DNA from 3 places in the Arthrobacter sp. NPDC058097 genome. Region 3 is predicted to be linked to each of the others. Evidence: riboswitches for the same ligand, from Rfam matches in the RefSeq annotation. Region 3 holds a riboswitch; each other region holds the start of a gene.
What was found. A riboswitch is a leader RNA that binds a small molecule or an ion and turns the genes downstream of it on or off. The one in region 3 is predicted to bind thiamine pyrophosphate.
Positions count from the first base shown of each region.

Region 1: it holds a riboswitch for thiamine pyrophosphate, as region 3 does, so the genes downstream of both, thiC (phosphomethylpyrimidine synthase ThiC) here and ACFVTE_RS08055 (ECF transporter S component) in region 3, are expected to answer to the same signal.
Region 2: it holds a riboswitch for thiamine pyrophosphate, as region 3 does, so the genes downstream of both, thiO (glycine oxidase ThiO) here and ACFVTE_RS08055 (ECF transporter S component) in region 3, are expected to answer to the same signal.

Region 1 is NZ_JBHVSZ010000002.1:541,030-548,673, forward strand. Features, by position in the region: gene ACFVTE_RS06375 (alpha/beta fold hydrolase) at 1-387, shown strand, start outside; gene thiC (phosphomethylpyrimidine synthase ThiC) at 504-2,333, opposite strand; TPP riboswitch at 2,329-2,436, opposite strand; gene ACFVTE_RS06385 (amidohydrolase family protein) at 2,472-3,554, shown strand; gene ACFVTE_RS06390 (VOC family protein) at 3,633-4,508, shown strand; gene ACFVTE_RS06395 (hypothetical protein) at 4,625-5,059, shown strand; gene rpsP (30S ribosomal protein S16) at 5,271-5,684, shown strand; gene ACFVTE_RS06405 (RNA-binding protein) at 5,686-5,928, shown strand; gene rimM (ribosome maturation factor RimM) at 6,062-6,670, shown strand; gene trmD (tRNA (guanosine(37)-N1)-methyltransferase TrmD) at 6,671-7,465, shown strand.
Region 2 is NZ_JBHVSZ010000002.1:188,961-196,604, reverse strand. Features, by position in the region: gene moeB (molybdopterin-synthase adenylyltransferase MoeB) at 1-453, opposite strand, end outside; gene ACFVTE_RS04855 (TetR/AcrR family transcriptional regulator) at 538-1,206, shown strand; gene ACFVTE_RS04850 (DUF3107 domain-containing protein) at 1,263-1,487, shown strand; gene ACFVTE_RS04845 (hypothetical protein) at 1,496-1,798, shown strand; gene ACFVTE_RS04840 (4a-hydroxytetrahydrobiopterin dehydratase) at 1,820-2,494, opposite strand; gene ACFVTE_RS04835 (thiazole synthase) at 2,557-3,351, opposite strand; gene thiS (sulfur carrier protein ThiS) at 3,357-3,593, opposite strand; gene thiO (glycine oxidase ThiO) at 3,654-4,943, opposite strand; TPP riboswitch at 4,936-5,056, opposite strand; gene thiE (thiamine phosphate synthase) at 5,084-5,785, shown strand; partial or broken gene ACFVTE_RS04815 (ferritin-like fold-containing protein) at 5,797-6,470, opposite strand; gene ACFVTE_RS04810 (RNB domain-containing ribonuclease) at 6,512-7,644, shown strand, end outside.
Region 3 is NZ_JBHVSZ010000003.1:339,240-346,883, reverse strand. Features, by position in the region: gene ACFVTE_RS08085 (Na+/H+ antiporter subunit D) at 1-1,155, shown strand, start outside; gene ACFVTE_RS08080 (Na+/H+ antiporter subunit E) at 1,152-1,697, shown strand; gene ACFVTE_RS08075 (monovalent cation/H+ antiporter complex subunit F) at 1,694-1,972, shown strand; gene mnhG (monovalent cation/H(+) antiporter subunit G) at 1,962-2,378, shown strand; gene ACFVTE_RS08065 (DUF4235 domain-containing protein) at 2,505-2,768, opposite strand; gene ACFVTE_RS08060 (heme-degrading domain-containing protein) at 2,828-3,379, opposite strand; TPP riboswitch at 3,499-3,641, shown strand; gene ACFVTE_RS08055 (ECF transporter S component) at 3,714-4,334, shown strand; gene ACFVTE_RS08050 (ABC transporter ATP-binding protein) at 4,334-5,977, shown strand; gene ACFVTE_RS08045 (energy-coupling factor transporter transmembrane component T family protein) at 5,974-6,777, shown strand; gene ACFVTE_RS08040 (GNAT family N-acetyltransferase) at 6,821-7,318, opposite strand; gene ACFVTE_RS08035 (hypothetical protein) at 7,342-7,644, opposite strand, start outside.

The sequences.
Region 1 (7,644 bases), on a different contig from region 3:
GCGCACCGCGCCCTGATGGAGCCGCTGTTCGAGGTCAGGCACCAGCTCGGCGACGACGACTACGAGCGCGAATTCCTGCGACGCGCCTTCGCCGCGGACACACCGGAGCCCAGTACCCCGGAAGCGAAGCGCGCTGCGCGCCGGCTGCGCCTGCAGGCGCCGCCGTGGCAGGCGCCGCTGCAGATCGTGCCGGGTGTTCCCACCCTGGTGCTCACCGGCGGCTGGGAGCCGCTGTACGAGGAAATCGCCGGCTACCTGCGCGAGACGGGCGCCCTGCACCGCATCGCTGCCGGAGGGCACCGGCCCCACGATTCACCCGAGGGCGACCGCCACATCCGGTCGTTCATCGCCGAGGTCAGCCGGCGGCAGCAGCCCCGGGCCAGCTGACGGAGCTGCCTCTGCTAAAAACGGAGCTGCCTCTGCTAAAAAAGGTACCGGCATCCGTCCGGCCAGCCCCCAATGCCAGCCGGACGGAACCCCCTGGACGGCACCCCGAAGAGCCGTTAGTTGCGTGCCGATTCCGGAAGCCGCAGCTCCGGCAGGTACACCTTGCCGCCCGCAGCGAGAAATTCCTGGCTCTTCTCGCGCATGCCCTCCGCCATTTCTGCGAGGGCGGCTTGCGCTTCGGCTGAGCCGTATTCGTTCCGGATGTCCTGGCTGATCCGCATGGAGCAGAACTTGGGTCCGCACATCGAGCAGAAGTGAGCTGTCTTGGCGGGTTCCGCCGGCAGCGTCTCGTCGTGGAAGGACTCGGCCGTCACCGGGTCCAGCGACAGCGCGAACTGGTCGCGCCACCGGAACTCGAACCGGGCCTTGGACAGCGCATCGTCGCGCTCGTTCGCGCCGGGGTGCCCCTTGGCCAGGTCGGCGGCGTGTGCGGCGATCTTGTACGTGATGACGCCGGTCTTCACGTCGTCCTTGTTGGGCAGGCCCAGGTGTTCCTTCGGGGTGACGTAGCAAAGCATGGCCGTGCCGTAGCGGGCGATTTCGGTGGCGCCGATGGCCGAGGTGATGTGGTCGTAGCCGGGGGCCACGTCCGTGACCAGCGGGCCCAGCGTGTAGAAGGGCGCACCCTTGCAAAGTTCCTGCTGGCGCTCAACGTTTTCACGCACCAGGTGGAACGGGATGTGTCCCGGCCCCTCGACCATGACCTGGACGTCGTACTCCCATGCCCGCTGGGTCAGCTCAGCCAGGGTGTCCAGTTCGGCGAACTGCGCGGCATCGTTGGCGTCCGCCGTCGCACCCGGCCGGAGGCCGTCGCCCAGCGAGAACGCGACGTCGTACTTCGCGAAGATCTCGCAGAGCTCGTCGAAGTGGGTATACAGGAAGTTTTCCTGGTGGTGGGCAAGGCACCAGCCGGCCATGATTGAGCCGCCGCGGGAGACGATGCCGGTGACGCGGTTCGCCGTGAGCGGCACGTACCTCAGCAGCACGCCGGCGTGGATGGTCATGTAGTCCACGCCCTGTTCGCACTGTTCGATGACGGTGTCGCGGAAGATCTCCCAGGTGAGGGCGTTCGCCTCGCCGTTGACCTTTTCCAGGGCCTGGTAGATCGGCACGGTGCCGATCGGCACGGGGGAGTTGCGGATGAGCCACTCACGCGTCGTGTGGATGTCATCGCCCGTGGACAGGTCCATGACGGTGTCTGCCCCCCATTGCGTGGCCCACTGCAGCTTGTCCACCTCCTCCGCGATGGAGCTGGTGACGGCCGAGTTGCCGATGTTGGCGTTGATCTTCACCAGGAACGCTTTGCCGATGATCATGGGCTCGGATTCCGGGTGGTTGATGTTGCTGGGGATGATGGCCCGTCCGGCGGCGAGTTCGCTGCGGACCAGTTCCACATCGCAGTTTTCGCGGAGGGCCACGAAGCGCATTTCGGGGGTAATGACGCCTTGGCGCGCATAGTGCATCTGCGTCACGGTCTTGCCGTCAGTAGCACGGCGGGGCACCGGCCGTGCGCCCTTCCACTCGGCGGAAGCCGCGCCGCGGCGCACGGCTGACTTGCCGTCGTCGAGCAGGTTCCGTTCACGTCCGTCGTACGTCTCCGTGTCTGCGCGTGCCGCAATCCATTCCGAACGGAACGGGGCGAGGCCCACTACCGGGTCGCTGCCCGGACCCGCAGTGCGGTAAACCCTCAGCGGTTCATTCTGCTCGCCGTTCGGTGAAGGCTCCAAGGCGATTTCCGTTACGGGAACCCGCAGGCCGTCGCCTTCCAGGTAGGCCAGTGAATGGGATTTCAGCGACTGCGTGACACCGCCGGCTGCATTGCCGGCCGTTTCACTTTGGGCTGCATCAATTTGGGCAGGGCTCAGCTGTGATTTCTGGGTGCTCAATTTACTGCTCACTTCCTTCGCCGGCATTACCCGGACAGGTTCAACGGTCGCAGGCTGCGCCAGCCTGATCTCAGCCCCTGCAGGGGCCCCCGTGTGGTCGTAAATGAAGCTACCACAGCTGCGCCTTAGGCTGGTGTCATGGCGCACATCATCGAATTCAGCGGACCCGTGCTCACCGCGGCGGATGAGGAACGCCGCGGGCTCTGGTCCGTGGACGGGAAGCTGACGTTCGAACCTCCGGGCCAGCGGGCGGACGCCGTCCTGGACGGCTGGGTCCTGCCGGGTTTCGCCGATGCCCACTGCCACATCGGGCTGGGTCCGGGCGGGGCCGTTGACGACGACGTCGCTTACGAGCAGGCAATGACGGACCGCAACGCCGGCACCCTGCTGGTCCGGGATGCCGGGGTCGCCAGCGACACCCGGTGGCTGCAGCAGCGGGACGACACTCCGCGGATCATCAGGGCCGGCCGGCACGTTGCACGGTCCCGCCGCTACCTGAGGAACTTCGCGGTGGAAGTCGAGCCGGAGGGCCTCGTGGAGGCGGTGCGCAAGCAGGCCCGGGAAGGGGACGGCTGGGTCAAGCTGGTGGGGGACTGGATCGACCGGACCGCCGGCGACCTCGCGCCGTCGTTCCCGGCCGCGGACGTGCGGGACGCCATCCGGGCAGCCCACGACGAGGGGGCCAGGGTCACGGCGCACTGCTTCGGTGAAGACACCCTGGACGACATGCTCGACGCCGGCATCGACTGCATCGAGCATGCGACTGGCCTGCTGCCCAGGCACATCCCCCGGTTTGTCGAGCAGCAGGTGCCGATCGTGCCGACGCTCATCAATATCGCGACCTTCCCGGACATTGCCGCCCAGGCCGAGCCGAAGTTCCCGCGGTACGCTGGGCACATGCGCTCACTGTGGGCGCGCCGTCGTGAGCGCGTCCTGGAGGCCTATGAGGCCGGCGTCGAAATATATGCCGGAACGGATGCCGGCAGTGTGATTCGCCACGGCCGCATCGCAGACGAAATCCTTGAGCTGCACGCCGCCGGACTGCCGGCTGCAGCGGCGCTGGACGCGGCCTGCTGGCGTGCACGCCGCTGGCTGGGCGCCGACGCTCTGGCGGAAGGGGCCGCGGCCGATGTGGTGGTCTGCCAGGAGGACCCGCGCGCCTTGCCGGAGACTATCCGCAGCCTCACGAATGTGGTCCTGCGCGGCAAGATCGTTCATTAGGAATAAATTGAAGCTTCAAGTAATTTAGTAATGTGGAGGCCGCCGAAATCCGGTGGCCCGGACATTCGGGAGTATTCGATGACAACAGCAGACAGCAGCCAGGACTTGCTTCCTGCCAACCTCACCATGGGCACCGTCATGCTCAAGGTGGGCGACATGAAGCTCATGACCGATTACTACCAGCGCGCCCTCGGCCTCGACGTCGTTGCCGAGCAGGACGGCGGCCTCTACCTTGGCCGGCTTAAGACGCCCCTGGTCCACCTCGCTCCCGCTCCGGGCCTCAGCATCCCCGGCCGGGGTGAGGCCGGCCTCTTCCACACGGCACTCCTGTTCGAAGACCAGTCCTCGCTTGCCGCCACGGTTGCCAGCGCGGCCCAGTATGAGCCGCAGGCGTTCGTGGGCAGCGCCGACCATCTGGTGAGTGAGGCGTTCTACTTCACCGATCCGGAGGGCAACGGGATTGAGCTCTACTGGGACCGTCCGCGCGAGGCCTGGTCCTGGGAGGGCAAGAACGTCGTCATGGACAGCCTGGCACTCCCGCCCCAGCGGTATCTTCAGGACCACCTCACGCAGGAGTCCATCGAAGGCCAGCGCGGCACGGACGCAGAGGTGGGGCACGTCCACCTTCAGGTGGGCGACGTGGAGTCAGCCCACGACTTCTACGTCGGCACCCTGGGATTCGAAAAAACAGCGGGCTGGCACGGCCGGGCACTGTTTGTGTCCGCCGGCGGCTACCACCACCACATGGCCATGAATGTCTGGAACAGCCGCGGCGCCGGTCCGCGCCGGGACACCCTGGGCCTCGGCGAGGTCCTCATCGAGGTGCCTTCAGGGGACGACGTCGGCGCCCTCGCCGACCGCCTCAAGGTCGCCGGAGTCGAATCGCACCACACCGGCGCCGAGCTCCGGTTTGAGGATCCGTGGCGCAACCGCCTCCGCGTCGCCGTGCGCTAAGCGTCGCGTGCGATAAACCCGGTGCGCTAAGCCCGGCGACCCAGTTGGGTTAGGCTGACATTCGAAGGGCCCCGGCACCGCCGGGGCATGCACGCCGACGGAATGAGGACGAATCCATGGGCTTCACCGAAGTGTTTGTCGCCACCCACAACGACGCCCTCAAGCGCGCAGAGGCGCTGGAAGGCGGCGCCGCCGCCGGGGACGGCATCCGGATTGCCGGCATCAGCGATTTCGAGATCGAACAGCTCGGCGACCTCGCCGGTGCCGCGGTGCACGCCGCGGGCGCGGACTACGAGCTGGCCATGGTTGACGTGGCCAGCGATTCGCTGCTGGGCGTGCCGGCGGCTATGGTCCGGGCCCTGGCTGAGCTCCTCACGTACGAATCCGAGGGTGAGGGAAACGTTCTGGATGACGTGGCCGAACGCTGGGCTGCCGAGGACGACATGCCGTTTGGTGCGGGGGAAGCCAAGGCCTACGTCCAGCAGCTGGCAGAGCTCGCCGGCACCGTGGATGAAGGCAGCAGGACCGGCCTCTACGTGTGGTCTTCCTAGCGCAGCCCCGTTTTCCTGCCGCCTGCGAGGCTCCGTCCGCATGTCAAGTCGAAATAACGCGGACGATCTGGCACAATAAACAGGTACTCGATCTGCGTGGCCCCTCTCTCCGCGTCTGGATCCTGTCCTTTTCGAACCCCCAAGTACGGCCCGCCCCACGGGTGCAGAACGCGGGTTCAACCCCGTTTCAGAAACAGGAGTGACCACAAAAGTGGCCGTAAAGATTCGCCTTAAGCGCTTCGGTAAGATGCGCGCACCGTACTACCGCATCGTTGTCGCCGACTCGCGCACCAAGCGTGATGGCCGTGCCATCGAAGAGATCGGCAAGTACCACCCCACCGAGGAGCCCTCGTACATCGAGGTCAACTCCGAGCGTGCACAGTACTGGCTGTCCGTCGGCGCGCAGCCGTCGGAGCAGGTCGCCGCGATCCTGAAGATCACCGGTGACTGGCAGAAGTTCAAGGGTCTGCCGGGCCAGGAAGGCACCCTGAAGACCAAGGCCGACAAGGAAGCATTCGTTGCTCCGGAGAAGGGTTCCGTGATCATCCCGGAAGCCATCACCAAGAAGGCCAAGGCATCGGAAGCCCCCGCCGAGGCTGAAGCAGAGACCACCGAGGCTGAGTAAGTTGCTGGCAGAAGCGCTCGAACACCTTGTTCGCGGCATTGTCGACTCCCCTGAGGACGTCAAGGTCAGCGCCAAGAACAACCGCCGCGGGGATACCCTCGAGGTGCGCGTTCACCAGGAAGACCTGGGACGGGTAATCGGACGCCAGGGCCGCACCGCGCGTGCACTGCGCACGGTCGTGGCGGCACTGGCAGATGGCGAGCAGGTCAGGGTCGACGTCGTCGACACCGACCGCCGCCGGTAACGCGCCTGCAACACTTGTCTTAACGTCCGGCCCCTCCACCAGCTAACGGTGGAGGGGCCGGACTCTTTTGGGCCCTGACAGCAGTCAGGATGCCCGCGCTAGTCCTACCCCCGCACCACAAACAGAGGAACACATGCAGCTTCAGGTGGCCCGTATCGGCAAGCCCCACGGAATCCGCGGCGAGGTGACCGTCCAGGTGCTCACCGACGCGCCCGAGGACCGGTTCGTTCCCGGCACCGAGTTCGTGGTGGAACCCGCCTCCGCCGGACCGCTCACCGTGCGCAGCGCCCGCTGGAACAAGGACATCCTCCTGCTCGGTTTCGCGGAGGTGGCTGACCGGAACCGCGCTGAGACCCTGCGGGGCGCCAAACTGTTCATCGAGACCGAAGAGCTCGACGAGGACGACGACGAGGGCTGGTACGAGCACGAGCTCGTCGGCCTCGAGGCCCGGGTCGGTTCGCGGGCGGTGGGTAAGGTGGCCGCCCTGAACACCATGCCGGTGCAGGACCTGCTCGTCGTCGAAACCCCGGACGGCAAGGAAATCCTCATCCCGTTCGTGGAGCAGATCGTCCCCGAGGTGAACATCGAGGAGGGCTACGTCCTGCTCACCCCGCCGGCCGGGCTGTTCGAGATCAACGAGGAAGGCGGCGCGGAGGACCCGGAGACCAGGGGCTCGGACTCCGCTGAGGACGCCGACCTGGATTCCGCCGGGGAAGACGCTGAGCCGGAGGCCAAAGCGTAGATGAGAATCGACGTCGTCAGTATCTTTCCCGAGTACCTGGCACCGCTGGAACTGTCGCTCATCGGCAAGGCCCGCCAGGACGGGCTGCTGGACCTGAATGTGCACGACCTCCGCACCTTCACCACCGACCGCCACCGCACCGTGGACGACACCCCTTACGGCGGCGGCGCCGGCATGGTGATGAAGGCCGAGCCGTGGGCCCAGGCGCTCGAGTCTGTGGCGGCCGCCCGGCCGGACGGCGCGGCGAAGCCCGTCCTGATCGTCCCGTCCCCGGCGGGGGAGCGCTTCAACCAGGCGCTGGCCTACGAGCTTGCCGAGGAAGATCAGCTGGTGTTCGCCTGCGGGCGGTACGAAGGCATCGACGAGCGCGTCATCGAATGGGCCGAGGAGCACTTCACGGTCCGCCCGGTCAGCCTCGGCGACTATGTCCTCAACGGTGGTGAAGTGGCCGTCCTGGCCATGGTGGAAGCCATCGGCCGGCTGCTCCCCGGTGTGGTGGGGAACCCCGAGTCGCTCGTGGAGGAGTCGCACTCGGACGGCCTGCTCGAGTACCCCGTCTACACCAAGCCATCGGTCTGGCGCGAGCGGGAAGTCCCGGCCGTCCTGCTCAGCGGCAACCACGGCAAGATCGCGCAGTGGCGCCGCCACGAACAGTACCGCAGGACGGCGGAACGCCGTCCGGACTTGCTGGAGACGTTCGACGCCGCATCGCTGACCCGCGCGGACCGCACCGCTCTCGCGGATCTGGGGTACGACGTCGTCGACGGTCACCTGAAGCGGCGCCCGGAGGCCTGAGCGGGCCCGGCTAAGGCCGGCGCCGGGCCGAAAGGCTCTTTTCTGGTTCGTTATGGTTGTCGAATTACCAGAACGGACCAGAAATGGGGCATAATTAATCCTTGTGTCTGCTGGGTCCGCACCTGCCACAGGGGGAGCGCAACCAACAGCAGGGCACCCCGGTACCGCCAAATGGTGGC
Region 2 (7,644 bases), on a different contig from region 3:
GTTGTCCGCGCCGTCGAGGATGAGGTCGTAGCCGGCGAAGAGCTCCAGGGCGTTGGAGGCGTCGAGCCTGGCGTTGTGCAGCCGGACGTCAACAAGCGGGTTCAGCTCCGCGATGGCGTCCCGGGCGGATTCGATCTTGGGCCGGCCGACGTCGTGGACTCCGTGGATCACCTGCCGCTGCAGGTTGCTAAGGTCCACGGCGTCATCGTCGATGATCCCGATGGTTCCCACGCCGGCGGCGGCGAGGTAGAGCAGCGCCGGAGCGCCCAGACCGCCGGCGCCGATGACCAGCACGCGCGCGTTCTTCAGCCGCCTTTGGCCGAGGGCGCCGATCTCGGGAATGATGAGGTGCCGGGAATACCGCTCCACCTCTTCGGTGGACAGCCCGGGCGCGGGTTCGACGAGGGGGCCCGGGTACGTGCGGACTGTATTTGCGGTGGACGGAGAAGCCATACTTCAATGTATGCCTGAAGATACCGCGCGGTCATATTACCCCCGGGTAAAGTGAAGTTAACTGCAAAGGAAAGAAGGCCAACAGTGGTTCATCATGCACCGGTTGATCGAACTCAGGCCGCGCAATCCAATGCCGGCCAGGCCCGCCCCGCCGGCCAGCGCTCCGTCAGGCTGCCGCGCGACGAGCGCCGTGCCCAGCTGCTGGCCGCGGCGCAGGAGGTTTTTGTCGCCAACGGCTACCACGGCGCAGCCATGGACGAGATCGCGGAAACGGCCCACGTCAGCAAGCCGGTGCTCTACCAGCACTTCCCGTCAAAGCGGGAACTCTACCTCGCCCTGCTGGACAGCCATCTCGGGTCCCTGACCGAGCTCATGATGGGGGCGATGAACTCCACCACGGACAACAAAGAGCGCGTGAAGGCAGTGATGCGTGCCTATTTCCGCTTCATTGACAGCGATGACCAGGCGCACCGGCTGGTGTTCGAGTCGGACCTGATCAACGACGCCGATGTCAGCTCGCGCCTGGAGACCTTCAACAAGACCTTCGCCGAGGCCATTGCGCGGGTCATCGCCGAGGACACCAAGCTGCCGCTGGTGGAGGCCCAGCTGCTGGGACGCGGGCTGGCGGGCATGGCCCACGTCAGCGCGCGCTACTGGCTCGAAACGGACGGGACCCTGGACATGGATGTGGCCAGCGACCTGATTTACCGTTTAGCTTGGCGCGGAATCTCTCGCTTCCCCAAAGAGACCTAGACTACAACTGAAACTACCTTTGAAAATTCAACCTTGACTGGCTGGGAGGCCCCGCTGTGGAAGTAAAGATCGGCATTCAGAATGTCGGCCGTGAAATTGTGCTGGAATCGGCTCAGGATGCTGACGCTGTGGCCAAGGTAGTGGCCGAGGCCATCGCCAAGGGCAGCGAGCTCCGGCTGAACGACGAGAAGGGCCGCCAGATCATCATCCCGGCCAACGTCCTGGGCTACGTCGAAATCGGCGCAGAGGAAGTGCGCCGGGTCGGCTTCGGCGCCCTGTAGGCCGCGCCGTGCTGTCCCTCGTGATTGTGCTCCTGGTGACTGTCGCTGCCGGCTTCATCGTCTGGGCCAACGACCGGCGCCACACCAAGTACGGCATCCTCCTGCCGGCCGGCACCGCTGCGGCGGTGGGGATGCTGGCGTGGATCATCTGCATGTGGGCGGGACTGGGCTACCAGCCGGGCCTGACGTGGCTGCCGTGGGTCGTTCCCATGGCAGCCGGGACGGCTGCGGCCCTGGCGGTGGCGGTCTACCTGGGCCGCTCGCGGGCCAAACAGGACACGCACCGCCTGACGGCAGCGCTGAAGATCTAGGCGCCCGCCAGTCCGGCAATGTCAGGACCCGCTGACGTCAGGCTCGTGGCCTTCCTCGGTGCACAAGCAGAGCCGGTTCCCCTGGGCATCAGTGACCACCACCCAATTGGGTGCGTGGTCACTGTTCATTAAGGCCCCGGTTGCAGCAGTCTTTTCCAGGACGGGTGCCGACTCGGCCTTCGAACGGTGGACGTCCAGGTGCAGGCGGTTGTCGCTGGGCGTCGCGGTCTCCTGGAACCACACCCCGGGACCGCGGCCGTAGGGGTCCACGAGATCGCCGAAACGGCCCTTCCGGTAGCCGAGCGCGACGCGCCAGACCTCGGAAATCTCCGCGGCGTCGGCAGTGTCGATGCCGATGTCCACCGACCGGTACAGGCCGGGCTGGGCCTCAGCGCCCGCCGCCGCCGCGGCCGCGCTGACCGAGGCCGCGGCTCCGGTGTCCCGCGTGGTCACCTCGCCCCCGACGTCGTGGGAACTGAACCGGATGAACACCCGGTTGTAGCGCCAGTCCAGATCCGGATGGTGGTCCATGTCCTCGGCCACACGCCCGACGGCGGCGATCAGCTCCAGCGCAGCGGCCGCCGTCGGCGTCTTGTAGACGGTGACCAGGCCGCCCAGCCGGTAACGCCAGTCGGGAAGGCCTGCGAGCGCTTCGTCGATCTGGGGTCGGGTGAGGATGTCTTCCCTGGCGGCCACGGTGCACTCCTAGGCAGGACCTGTTGAGCCTGCCGCCGCCGGGCCGCCAGGGATGGGCGGGCTTAAAGGAACTCCGCCCGGCCCTCCATGGCCGACGAGGCCAGGGCATGCTCACGGCGCGGGATCCGCCCGGCCGCACGCGCCAGCCTACCCGCGGCGACAGCATGTTTGAAGGCCTCTGCCATGAGCGCGGGGTTCTGCGCGCGGGTGACCGCGGTTGCCAGCAGCACGGCGTCACAGCCCAGCTCCATCGCCAAAGCCGCGTCCGAGGCCGTGCCGATCCCTGCATCAAGCACCACGGGAACGGAGGCCCGAGACACGATCAGCTCGATGTTGTGCGGATTCAGGATGCCCAGGCCCGTTCCGATCGGTGCTCCCAGCGGCATCACGGCCGAGGCTCCCAGGTTTTCGAGTCGGAGTGCCAGGACGGGGTCGTCGTTGGTGTAGGCGAAGACCTTGAAGCCGCGGTTAACCAGCTGCTCGGTGGCGTCCACGAGCTCCACGGCGTCCGGCAGCAGCGTGTGCTCGTCCGCGATGACCTCGAGCTTGACCCAGTCCGTCTCCAGCGCCTCGCGGGCCAGCTCGGCCGTCATGACGGCGTCCCGGGCGGTGAAGCAGCCGGCGGTGTTGGGGAGCACGCGGATGTTGTGGTCCACCAGCAGCTGGAAGAGCGAACCCGTTTCGGCAGGCGAGTAGCGCCGCATCGCAACCGTGGTCAGCTGGGTGCCGGACGCGACCAGCGCTGAGCCGAGGCCGTCCAGGCTCGGGGCGCCCCCGGTGCCCATGATGAGCCGTGAGGTCAGCTCCACCCCGTCAATGACCAGGCTGTCTGCTGTCTCAACCAATGTTTCTGCCATCGCGCTCATCCTCCTTGGACTGCCGTGACTAGTTCTATCTCGTCGCCCTCGGCGAGGGCGGTGCTGTGCCACTGGCTGCGCGGCACGACGGCTGCATTGCGCGCCACCGCCACACCCAGTCGCTGGCCGTCGGCGGCCTGTCCGTTGGCGGACAGGCGGCGTCCCGTGACCTGGCTGACGAGCGAGGTCACTGAGGCGCCCTCGCCTACTTCCTGTTCGATACCGTTCAGAGTGATGTTCATGCTGGTTCCTTGTTCGGGTCAAATGTGACGCGTGTCATGCGGTGATGGGCTGCGCGGTGATCAGCCGGGGGCAGGGCTGAGTGCAATGTCGGGTTGCAGCGGCGCGGATTCAGCCGGGGCGGATTCAGCCGGTTCATGGAGTCCCGGGGAAAACCGGCCCGGCCGGAAGGCGGCCCAGCGCGGATCCCGAATGCCGTCCATGAGCTGGCGGCAGATCACTGCGGCCGCCGGGGTCAGCAGGACGCCGTGGCGGAAGAACCCGGTGGCGATGATGAGGCCGGCCACGTCCGTGCCGGGTTCCTGCCCGCCGGCCGGCACCCGGCCGAGCAGCGGCGCGTTGTCCGGTGTGCCCGGCCGCGCCCGCGCAGTGGCTTCGAGGAGCTCGAGCTCGGCGACCGCCGGCAGCAGGACCTGGGCGTCGCGCAGCAGCTGGTAGACACCGCCGGCGCTGGTGCCCGGCACGCCGTCCTCGCGCTGGGTGGCGCCGATCACCACCGTGCCGTCCTGGCGGGGCACGATGTAGACCGGAACGCCCCGCACCATGCCGCGGACTGTTGCGGTGAGCAGGGGCTGCAGGTGCGCGGGGACCCGCAGCCTGAGGATGTCGCCGTGGACCGGGCGCAGCGGCAGCTGCAGGCTTTCCGGCAGGTCCTGCAGCTGCGCCGCGGCCAGGCCGTTGGCCACCACCGTCTCGGCCGCCCGAACCGACCCGCCGCCGGCAAGCCGGACCCCGCTGACCCGTCCGCCGTCCCGGAGCAGGCCGGCCGCGTTGTCCCGCACCGCGTAGCCCTCCGCTGCCGCGATCTCCTGGCGATGGCCGGCCAGCCCGGCAGCAATCGCCCGGACCAGCCGGCGCGGATCCACCTGGTGGTCCGCCGGGATGTCCAGGGCACAGGAGATCGCGGGGCTGAGCAGCGGCTCCCGGGAACGTGCCTCGCGGATGGTCAGCGGCTCAACCTTCAGGCCGTGGCTCCGCTGCACGTCCCGCAGGTCCATCAGGGCGCGGCGGTCGGCCGGGTCGGCACCCACCGCAAGGGTCGGCGTCGTCAGGTATCCGGCGTCCTCGCCGGCAGTGAGTGTGGCGGCAAACTCAGGCCATCTGGCGGAGGACTCCAGCATCAGCTCCAGGAGCCCTTCCTCCTGGTAGTGCAGTTCGCTGACCGGAGCCAGCATGCCGGCCGCGGCCCAGCTTGCACCGCTGCCCGGGGCCTCATCGATGAGCACCACCGAACGGCCGGAGCGCCGTGCTTCCCAGGCGATTCCGTGGCCCACCACGCCGCCGCCGATGACGGCCACATCCGCCTCAAGACAGGTGGCGGCACAGTCCGCGCCGCTGGTTTCAGGGTTCATGAAAATCCTTCCCTACGCCGGTACTAACCGGATCAGGTCAAGCGGTCGGCTCTGACGCCCTCTCAGCCCTGCGCCTTTTATGACAGCAGTAACGGGCTCCCGCGGTACCTGCCCAGTTTAGAGGAACTAAGGTGGTTGCCATGACCCAGCACTCTGCCCACAACGCCGCCCGCCTCTACCTCTGCACCGACGCCCGCAAGGACCGCGGGGACTTTGCGGACTTCGTGGACGCGGCGTTCGCCGGCGGCGTGGACATCATCCAGTTGCGGGACAAGAGCATCGAGGCGGCCGAGGAACTCGAGCTCCTGGAAGTCGTCCATGCCGCCGCCCGCCGGCACGGCCGGCTGTGGGCGGTGAACGACCGTGCCGATATCGCGTCCATCGCCGGTGCGCCGGTGTTCCACATTGGCCAGAAGGACCTGCCGCTCCGCGCCGCCCGGAAGCTGCTGCACGATGCCACGGTCATCGGGCTGTCCACCCACAGCACGGAGCAGGTGGACGCCGCCGTCGCCGCCGCGCAGGGGCGCAGCGGCCTGGACTATTTCTGCGTGGGTCCGCTGTGGGCCACGCCCACCAAGCCCGGGCGCGCGGCCGTCGGGCTCGACCTGGTGCGCTACGCGGCGGAGGCCGTCCGCAGCGCGAACGAGGAACGGGTGGGCGGCCTGCTGCTGCCCTGGTTCGCGATCGGCGGGATCGACCGCACGAACGTGGAGCAGGTCCTGGCGGCGGGCGCCAGCCGGATCGTCGTCGTGCGCGCCATCACCGAGGCGGCTGACCCCTCGGCCGCTGCAGCAGAACTGCTCGACGCTCTGGACGCAACGGCGCCGGCAGCCGTCTCCTAAGGAAAGAGCGCCTAGCCGCTGAGGCCCAGCTGGACCATCCGCCGGGAATGGTTTTCCGCGACTTCGGCCGTGATGCCGCGCACCAGCTCGCGTGCGGTGGTGTCCGTGGCGCCCGGTTCCGCCTCGACGAACAGCTCGCTCAGAAAGGCGTTTTCGTGGCCCACGCGCTGGGCCTGCGTGATCGCTTCGCCCAGGAGCCGGCGGCCCCACAGCGCGAGCCGGGACGCCAGCCGGGGGTCGTCGGCCAGTGCTCCCTTGAGCCGTTCCCGGAGTACGGCCGTGGCCTCTTCGGATGGCTGGATCCGCTGGATGACGTATCCACGAAGCGGGCCACGGCCCGGTAGAAATCGGCGGACACTGTGTCCACCACATAGGCCTTCATCAGGGACTCGTACCAGTCCGCCGGGCGGGTCCGTTCATGGAAATGGTCCACGGCCAGCTGGAACGGCAGCATCGCGTGTTCGACGTCGACACCCATCTCCGCCAGCTTGGCGCTCACCAGCTCGTAGTGCTGGAATTCAATGACGGCGATCCTGCCGAGCACGGCGCGGTCGTGCAGCGTGGGCGAGTACCGGGCGTCCGAGGACAGCCGCTCGAACGCGGACAGCTCGCCGTATGCCATGACTCCGAACAGGTCTGCGACAAAGCGGTCGTAGCGAGCGGTGTCAGCCGAGGATGTGCCCATAATCCAAGACTAACGGCGCAATTCGGGCTAACCTGATTTTCGTGTCACATCATCGGCTCTCGCCCAGCGTCCACGAGCAGACCAACGCGCTCGCGGACGCCCTGAGCGCGCTGCGGACGGAACTGGAGCTTCCCGGGGAATTCCCCGAGGACGTGCTCAAGGAAGCCGAAGGGGCTGTTGCCGGCCGGGAATTCCCGGCCCTGGACCTGACCGGGGTGGAGTTCCTGACCATCGATCCGCCGTCGTCCACCGACCTTGACCAGGCGCTCTTCATCGAACGCCGCGGCGAGGGTTACCGGATCCTCTACGCCATCGCCGACGTCCCGTCCTTCGTGCAGCCGGGCGGCGCGCTCGACGCCGAAACCCGCCGCCGCGGCCAAACCTTCTACGCCCCGGACGGACGGATTCCGCTGCACCCGGAGGTCATCAGCGAGAACGCCGGCAGCCTGCTGGCCGGGCAGCTGTGTTCCGCCTTCGTGTGGGAGTTCGAGCTCGACGCCGCCGCCGAGGTGGTGTCCGTGGTGGTGCGCCGGGCAACCGTGCGCAGCCGGGCCAAGCTCAACTACAAGGGCGTCCAGGCGGACCTGGATGCCGGCACGGCCCCGCCCATGCTGCAGCTCCTGCGCGAGGTGGGGCGCAAGCGCGTGGACCTGGAGCGGGCCCGCGGCGGCGCCAGCCTGAACATGCCCGAGCAGGAGATCGTCCAGCTTCCCGACGGCGGCTACCGGATCGTGGCAGTGCCCCAGCTTCCGGTGGAGGACTGGAACGCCCAGATTTCGCTGATGACCGGGATGGCCGCCGCCTCCCTGATGCTCAACGGCAAGGTGGGGATCCTGCGCACCATGCCCGCCCCGGATGAACGCTCGCTCAGCCACTTCAAGCGGCAGACAGCCGCGCTGGGCAAACCGTGGGACGGGCAGGAAACCTACGGCGAGTACCTGCGCACCCTCGATCCCACCGACCACCGACAACTGGCCATCCTGCATTCGGCCGGCATGCTCTTCCGCGGAGCCGCGTACACGCACTTCGATGGAACCGTCCCGCAGGACGCCGTCCAGTCGGCCATCGGCACCGCGTACGCGCACACCACAGCGCCGCTGCGCCGGCTCGTGGACCGGTTCGTCCTGGTCATCTGCGAGGCCCTGAGCAATGACCGGCCGGTGCCGGCCTGGGC
Region 3 (7,644 bases):
ACGGCAAGCTATGTGCTGATGACCCTCGGCGGCACAGGCCCGCGCATCCGGGCCGGAGTCACCTATGTTGTGGTCTCGGTGGTGTCGTCGGTGCTGTTCCTGATCGCCATCGCCATGGTCTACGGCGCGACCGGCACCATCAACATGGCGGACCTTGCCATCAAACTGTCCGAACTGGACCAGGGAACCAGGACTCTCCTGCACGTCATGCTGCTGGTGGCCTTCGGCATCAAGGCCGCCGTGTTCCCGCTGTCCTTCTGGCTTCCGGACTCCTACCCCACCGCGCCGGCACCGGTCACGGCCGTGTTTGCCGGCCTGCTCACCAAGGTGGGTGTCTACGCCATGGTCCGCACGGAAACCCTGCTGTTCCCCGGTGACAGCCTCAACACGCCCCTGATGGTGGTGGCGCTGCTGACCATGGTGGTCGGCATACTGGGTGCGCTCGCGCAGAGCGACATCAAGCGTCTGCTGTCCTTCACCCTGGTCAGCCACATCGGCTACATGGTGTTCGGCCTGGCGATGTCCTCGGTGGCCGGCCTCGCCGCCGCGGTGTTCTACGTGGCCCACCACATCACCATCCAGACCAGCCTGTTCCTGGTCACCGGCCTGATTGAACGCCGCGGCGGCAGCTCCTCGGTGGACCGGCTGGCCGGGCTGGCCAAGCTGTCCCCGCTGCTGGCGCTGCTGTTCTTTGTGCCCGCCATGAACCTGGCCGGCATCCCGCCGTTCTCGGGCTTCCTGGGCAAGCTGGGCCTGATGCAGGCGGGCATCGCCCTGGGCACCCCGCTGGCCTACGCCCTGGTGATCGGCGGCGTGCTGACGAGCCTCCTGACCCTCCTGGCCGTTGCCCGCGTATGGAACCGTGCGTTCTGGCGGAAGGCCGAGGACGCGGAGCACCCCGACCCGGTGCTCCTGGCTCCCGCTCCGGCAGCGGAAGCCGGCACGACGGCGCTACGCCTCCTGCCGCGGACCATGGTGGGCTCCACCCTGGGCCTGGTGGTGCTGGGTGTGGCGCTCACGGTCTTCGCCGGCCCGATCTTCCAGGTGGCGGACCAGTCCGCCGCGGCCATGCTCGACAGGTCCGCCTACATCCAGGCCGTGCTCGGGGACGGCGTCCCGGTCCCGGCCCTGGGGCAGGGCGGAGGCGGAAAGTGAGCCGGAAAAAGGTGTCCCTGCGGCAGGAACTGCCGCTGCTGGTCTGGCTTGTCATCGTCTGGGGAGCACTCTGGCAGGACTTCAGCCCCGGCAACCTGCTCTTTGGCGCCCTGCTGGCGATTGCGGTGGCACGCCTGTTCTACCTGCCGCCGGTGGAACTGAGCGGCCGCTTCAACGTGCTGCGGGCTGTTCCGTTCGCGGTGGTGTTCCTCGGCAAGGTGGTGGCCGCCAGCTGCCAGGTCTTCTACCTGGCGGTGACCCAAGGGCCCAAGGTGACCAACGCCGTCGTCGCCGTTCCGTTGCGCAGCCATTCGGACCTGATGGTGACGGCGACCGGCCACGTGATTTCCCTGATCCCGGGGTCGCTCGTGGTGGAGGTGGACAGGTCCACCTCCACGCTCTACATCCATGGACTCAACGTCCGCAACGGGGAGGACGTCCTCAAGCTGCGCAAGGAAGTCCGCGACACCGAGGCGGGGCTGATCCGGATCATGGGAACGAAGGAAGAGCTTGCCGCCCTGAACCAGGAGGTTGGCGCATGATGGAACTGGTCCTCACCGTCACCGCCGTGGCGCTGGCCCTCGCCGCCGCGGGCACGATCATCCGCATCGCCCGTGGCCCGTCGCTGCTGGACCGGGTCCTCGCGGCGGACGTGCTGCTGGCCATCCTCGGCGCGGCGCTGTGCATCGACATGGCCGTGAACCGGCACCTGAACAACCTGATGCTGGTGGTGGCCATCTCCGTCATCGGGTTCATCGGCTCGGTGACGGTGGCGCGCTTCGTGGCGGACAGGCGGGAGCAGCCGAATGAGTCCTGAACCGAATGCCGTGGATGCCGTGATCGATGCCGTTTCGGCTGCATTCATGGTGGTGGGCGCCCTGATGTCCCTCGCCGCCGCTGTCGGCCTGCTCCGCTTCCCCGACCTGATGAGCCGCATGCACGCCGCCACCAAGCCGCAGGTGCTCGGGCTGTTCCTGCTGCTGGCGGCGGTGGGCTTGCAGCTGCGCACATGGTGGGTCTGGCCGGTACTGGCCGTGGCCTGGATCTTCCAGCTGCTCACCGTGCCTGTCTCTGCCCACATGGTGGGCCGGGCAGGCTACCGCACCAAGCACCTCCACAAGGAACTGCTCAGCGCCGACGAGCTCGAGGCCGTGGTGCTGAAGGCCGCCAAGGCGGCCCGCGAAGCCGAAGCGGACGACGGCGGTCATCACCCGCCGTCGTAAGCGATTGTTTGCGATGTGCAACGTGCTCGGCCGTCCTGCGCCGAGTCGAGGTCATCAGCAGCGCCAGGTCCAGGACAGGAATAGTCTGGCCTGCGAAGCTTGGGGAAACAGGGTGGAGACAGGCGCCTAAACGATGTCCTGGGTCTTGGCGAAGCGGGTGATGGCCCGCTGGGTGCCGCGGTTGGCGAGCACCTGGATGACCGCGCTTACGGACGCGGAGACGAGGGCGAACGTCAGGGCCGTGCGCAGCGTGGTGGGGACGTCGTCCTTGTCCCCCTTGGGCGGCTTCTGCCCCGTGACCTTTTCCCAGATGGTATCGACGGCCTTGGTGCCGGCGAATCCTGCCAGCAGGCTGATGCCCGTGCCAAGCAGCTTGATCACAAAACTCATTCCGGAACTCCTCGCGTGGTGAACACTGGTCTTTGCCTAGCCTATCCGCATGCGGCGCGCTAGCTCTGCCGCATGGACCGGTGGATTTCCCGCAACGCCTGCACCACAAGGTCATGGTCGGCTTTCTGCGGCAGCCCGGACACAGTGACCACGGCCACCGCTCCCACATCCCGGACGTAGATGGGGAAGGCCCCGCCGTGGGCGGCGTAGGTGGACTGGTCGAACCAGGCGTTGTCCTCGATCCGTCCGCCGCCGGTTCTGCCGCGCAGGCCCACCAGCAGCGACGGTTCCTCGTAGCGCACGGCGGTCCGCTGCTTGGCCCGCACCCAGCCCTCGTTGTCCGGGGTGGCACCCTCGAGGGCCACGTGGAAGAGAACCTGTTCGCCCTTGGTGATGTCGATGGCGATGGGCAGGTTGTCCTCCTTGCCGCGCTCCACCAGTTCCAGGCCGAGGGCCAGGGCATCGTCCTTGCTGAACCTGGGGAACTGCAGTTCGGCGATTTCACCCTCGATCCGGCCGATCAGGGCTTCCAGCGACCCCGCCGGCTGGTCCTCGACGGAATCGGGGTCAAAGGCGGGCAGGGCAGCGCTGCCGGAGTCCTGTGGCGTCATGGCCCCAATGTACTCCGGACAGTACTCCCGGCGGCGCAGGAAGACTCCCCGATTGTGACGGCGGCCCCGGGATTCCGGGGCCGCCGAGGTGTAAACTGGACCAGCCCACAAGGGCAGATTTATCACGACAGGGGAGCGCCGCCGTCGGGATGCAAGGCAACTGCCAGCGCAACCGCGGATGGGCGCTGAGAGTGCGGACAGCCGCAGACCCTCGAACCTGATCCGGCTAGTACCGGCGCAAGGGAGTCGAGTTCTCAGAGCGCCCGGCAGCAGGTGGTCCAGCCACCGGCAGCCGGGGGAACGCTTTCCCCTCCTGTTCCTCAGGAGGACCATCATGACAACTGCAGCAATCAAGAAGACCAGCTATAACTGGCGCGTGGCGGACATCGTGGTGGCGGCGCTCATCGCCGTTGCCGGCGGCGTCATCTTCTGGGCCTGGTCCCAGGGCGCCAACCTTATTTCCACTCCCGTCAACGCCGTCTACCCGCCGCTGAGCGGCCTGTACGCCGGCGGCTGGATGATCCCGGCGGTCCTGGGCATGCTCATCATCCGCAAGCCCGGCGCGGCCCTGTTCTGCGAAACTGTCGCGGCCACCGGCGAGCTCATCATGGGCTCCCAGTACGGCACCACAGTGCTGATTTCCGGCGTCCTCCAGGGCCTGGGCGCGGAGCTCGTGTTCGCCGCCCTGGTGTACCGGAAGTTCAACCTCCCGGCCTCGCTGCTTGCGGGTGCCGGCGCCGGCCTGTTCTGCGGCCTCAACGACTCCTTCGCGCCGTGGGGCTGGAACATCGCCTACACCGGAGGAGACAAGCTCGCGTACATCGTGTTCTGCGCCATCTCCGGCGCGGTCATCGCCGGCGCCCTGTCCTGGATCGCCACCCGGGGCCTGGCCAAGACGGGCGTACTGAGCTCCTTCGCGTCCCGCAAGGCAGCAACGGAGCCCGTCTTCTCCTGATGCCCGCACATCACGACGGCGGCGTCCGGCCCGCCGCGGTACATGCCCGCGGCTGGGGCTGGCGCCACGCCGGCCGCACCAAACCCGCCGTCCACGCCCTGGACCTGGACATCCGCCCCGGCGAGCGGGTCCTGTTGCTGGGCCCCTCCGGGGCCGGCAAGTCCACGTTGCTCCACGCTCTGGCCGGCGTGCTGGGGGACAGCGACTCGGGCGGCAGTCCGGCGGACGACCGCGGTCCGAGGGGCGCCGGGGCGCCGGACCCTGACGACGCCGACGAGAGCGGCGAGCTGCTCATCGACGGCGCGCCGCCGCGCGCGCAGCGCGGCCGTGCCGGGCTCATGCAGCAGGACCCGGAAACCCAGGTGGTGCTCTCCCGCCTCGGCGACGACGTCGCCTTCGGCGCCGAAAACCTCTCGGTGCCCCGCGACGAGATCTGGCGCCGCGTGCACGAGGCACTGGACGACGTCGGACTCGCCCACCTGCCGCTGAACCACCCGACGTCGGCCCTGTCCGGCGGCCAGAAGCAGCGCCTGGCGCTCGCCGGCATCCTGGCGATGAGGCCGGGACTGATCCTGCTGGACGAGCCGACCGCGAACCTCGACCCTGCCGGCGTTTTGGAGGTCCGGGACGCCGTGGGCCGCTGCCTTGACAAGACCGGGGCCACCCTGGTGGTGGTGGAGCACCGGGTCGCCGTGTGGAAAGACCTTGTGGACCGCATTGTGGTGCTGCAGCCGGGGTCCGCCACGAACGGCGCGGTGCTGGTCGACGGCACGCCGGACGAGGTCCTCGAGCAGGCCCGCGGGATGCTCACCGCCGCCGGCGTGTGGGTCCCGGGCTACGTTCCCGAAACCCGGCACCGTTCGGCCGCCGGTCCGTCCATCGCCAACGGCGGCCAGCTGCTGCTCGCCGCCGAAAAGCTCGCCGTGTCGCGGGAGCGTCCCCGGCGCCGCGGATTCCGCTCCGTACCTCCGCAGCCGGTGCTGGGCGACGTCACGGCACAGGTCCGGGCGGGGGAAGCGCTGACCGTCACAGGACCCAACGGCGCGGGCAAGTCCACCTTCGCGCTGACCCTCGCCGGGCTGCTGCCGCCGGTGGACGGCAGGGTCTCCGCGACCGTCGAGCTGAGCGGCGGCGCCGGGATAGACCCGTACAGGTGGAAGGCCGAGCAGCTGATCCCCCGGATCGGCACGGTGTTCCAGGAGCCCGAGCACCAGTTCGTCACCGGCCGCGTCCTGGACGAGCTGCTGTTCGGTCCCCGCCACCTGGGTCACGGTGAGGAGCGCGTCGACGAGCTGCTGGAGCGCCTGCGCCTCACGCATCTGGTGGACGCCAACCCTTACACCCTGTCCGGCGGGGAGAAGCGCCGGCTGTCCGTGGCCACCGTCCTGGCCGCGCATCCGCAGGTGCTGGTCCTGGACGAGCCCACCTTCGGCCAGGATGCCAACACCTGGGCGGAGCTTGCTTCGTTCCTTTCCGAACTGCTCGACGCCGGCACTGCCGTGGTGTCCGTGACGCACGACGAGGAGTTCACCAATGTGCTCGGCGGCACCGAACTCCGGCTGGGCGCCCGCGGCCGGCCCGAGCCCCGGCCCGCCGTGCCCACATCAAAGGCCGGGCCGACATCCGAACAGGCGGCGACATGAGGGAAGCACTGACACTTGCCGGAAACCGGGCGGTGCTGACCCGCGCCAATCCGCTGGCCAAGTTCGCCGCGGTCTTCCTGGTCACCCTGGCCCTGGCGCTGTCCATCGACTGGATGTCAGCTTCCGTGGCGCTCGTCTGTGAACTGCTGGTCTTTCCGCTGGCCGGGCTGACGTTTTCGCTGCTCTGGCAGCGCGGCTGGCCGCTGATCCTGGCTGCCGCCGTGGGCGGCTGGAGCACCTCCATCCTGGCGCCGGACAGCGGAAGGATACTGCTCGACGTCGGCCTCTGGTCCATGAGCGAAGGTTCCCTTCAGCTGGGGCTTGGTTTCCTGCTCCGGGGACTGGCGATCGCGCTGCCCGCGGTGCTGCTGATGAGCTGCACCGATCCCACGGACCTGGCGGACGCCCTTGCGCAGAAGGCGCGGCTGCCGCACCGTTTTGTGCTGGGGACCCTGGCCGCGATGCGCCTGGTCGGGCTGATGGCGGAGGAGTGGCAGACCATCGGAATGGCCCGGCGCGCCCGCGGCGTGGGATCGCGCGGCAACCCGTGGCAACGCATGCGGGCCACGCTGGGGCAGAGCTTCGGCCTCCTGGTCCAGGCGATCCGCCGCGCCACCCGGCTTGCGGTGACCATGGAGGCCCGCGGGTTCGGCGGCGCCAGCCGGACCTGGGCGCGCGTGTCCACCTACAGCGTGCTGGACATCTGGGTGGTGCTCGGCGGAGTCCTCATCGCCGGCGGCGCCGTGGCCGCCGCGCTGTGGGCCGGCACGTGGCACATGGTGTGGCTGGAAGGCTCCTAGGAGCCTATCGCCGGACCGGCCGCTGCCCGGCCACTCTCCCGCGTCACTGGCCCGCCGGCCGGGCCATCCGGACCTCGGCCATGCCTTCCCAGTCCTCGATCGTGTCCCGGGCGCCGGTGAAGACGAAGGCGTTGCGCCGGTAGAAGGCCTGGGCCCGCGGGTTCTCCTCGGCAACCCACAGCCCGGCCTGCTCGTTCCCGATCGCGGCATCGAGCAGGGCCTGGCCCAGCCCCCTGCCATGGTGGGAGGCGAGGAGATAGATGCCCCAGAGCTCGGTCTGCTCCCGCACCCCGTCCTCGGCCGGAAGCGAGCCGGCAAACCCCACCAGCCTGCCGCCGTCGGCCGCAACGTACTGTCGGCCAGCGTGCGGACCGGCCAAAAGGTGCCGCCACATGGCCAGCCGCCCTTGCACGCCCTGGCTGGCCATGAAACCCGGTGAGAGCAGATGCTCGTAGGTCTCGCGCCAGCATGCCAGGTGGAGCCGGGCCAGGTCCTCGGCGTCCTCCGGTACCGCCTGGCGGACGTGGCAGGTGTGATCCATGGGACCCAGCCTAATGCTGAGCCTCAGATGCAGGAGTGATCGTGGTCGAAGCCGTCAGCCACGAACTGGGTGAGCGCCACGGTGCCGCCCGCGGTGAGGGGCGCCGCGGAACACATGTCCTTGGCCTCGGCGGCGGTGTGCGCCCCGGCAAGCCAGCTTGGCAGGGAGTAGAGGCTGCTGGCCGAGCCCACCTCGCCGACGATCTGTCCCCACTGCCGGGCGGAGGAGTAGATGCCCACCCTGGCGCCGATGCTGTGGAAGAAGTCCGCCATGCCTTCGAGGTCCGCCCGGTTCGCGTTCCTGTCGCCGGACCAGCTGTTGCCTGT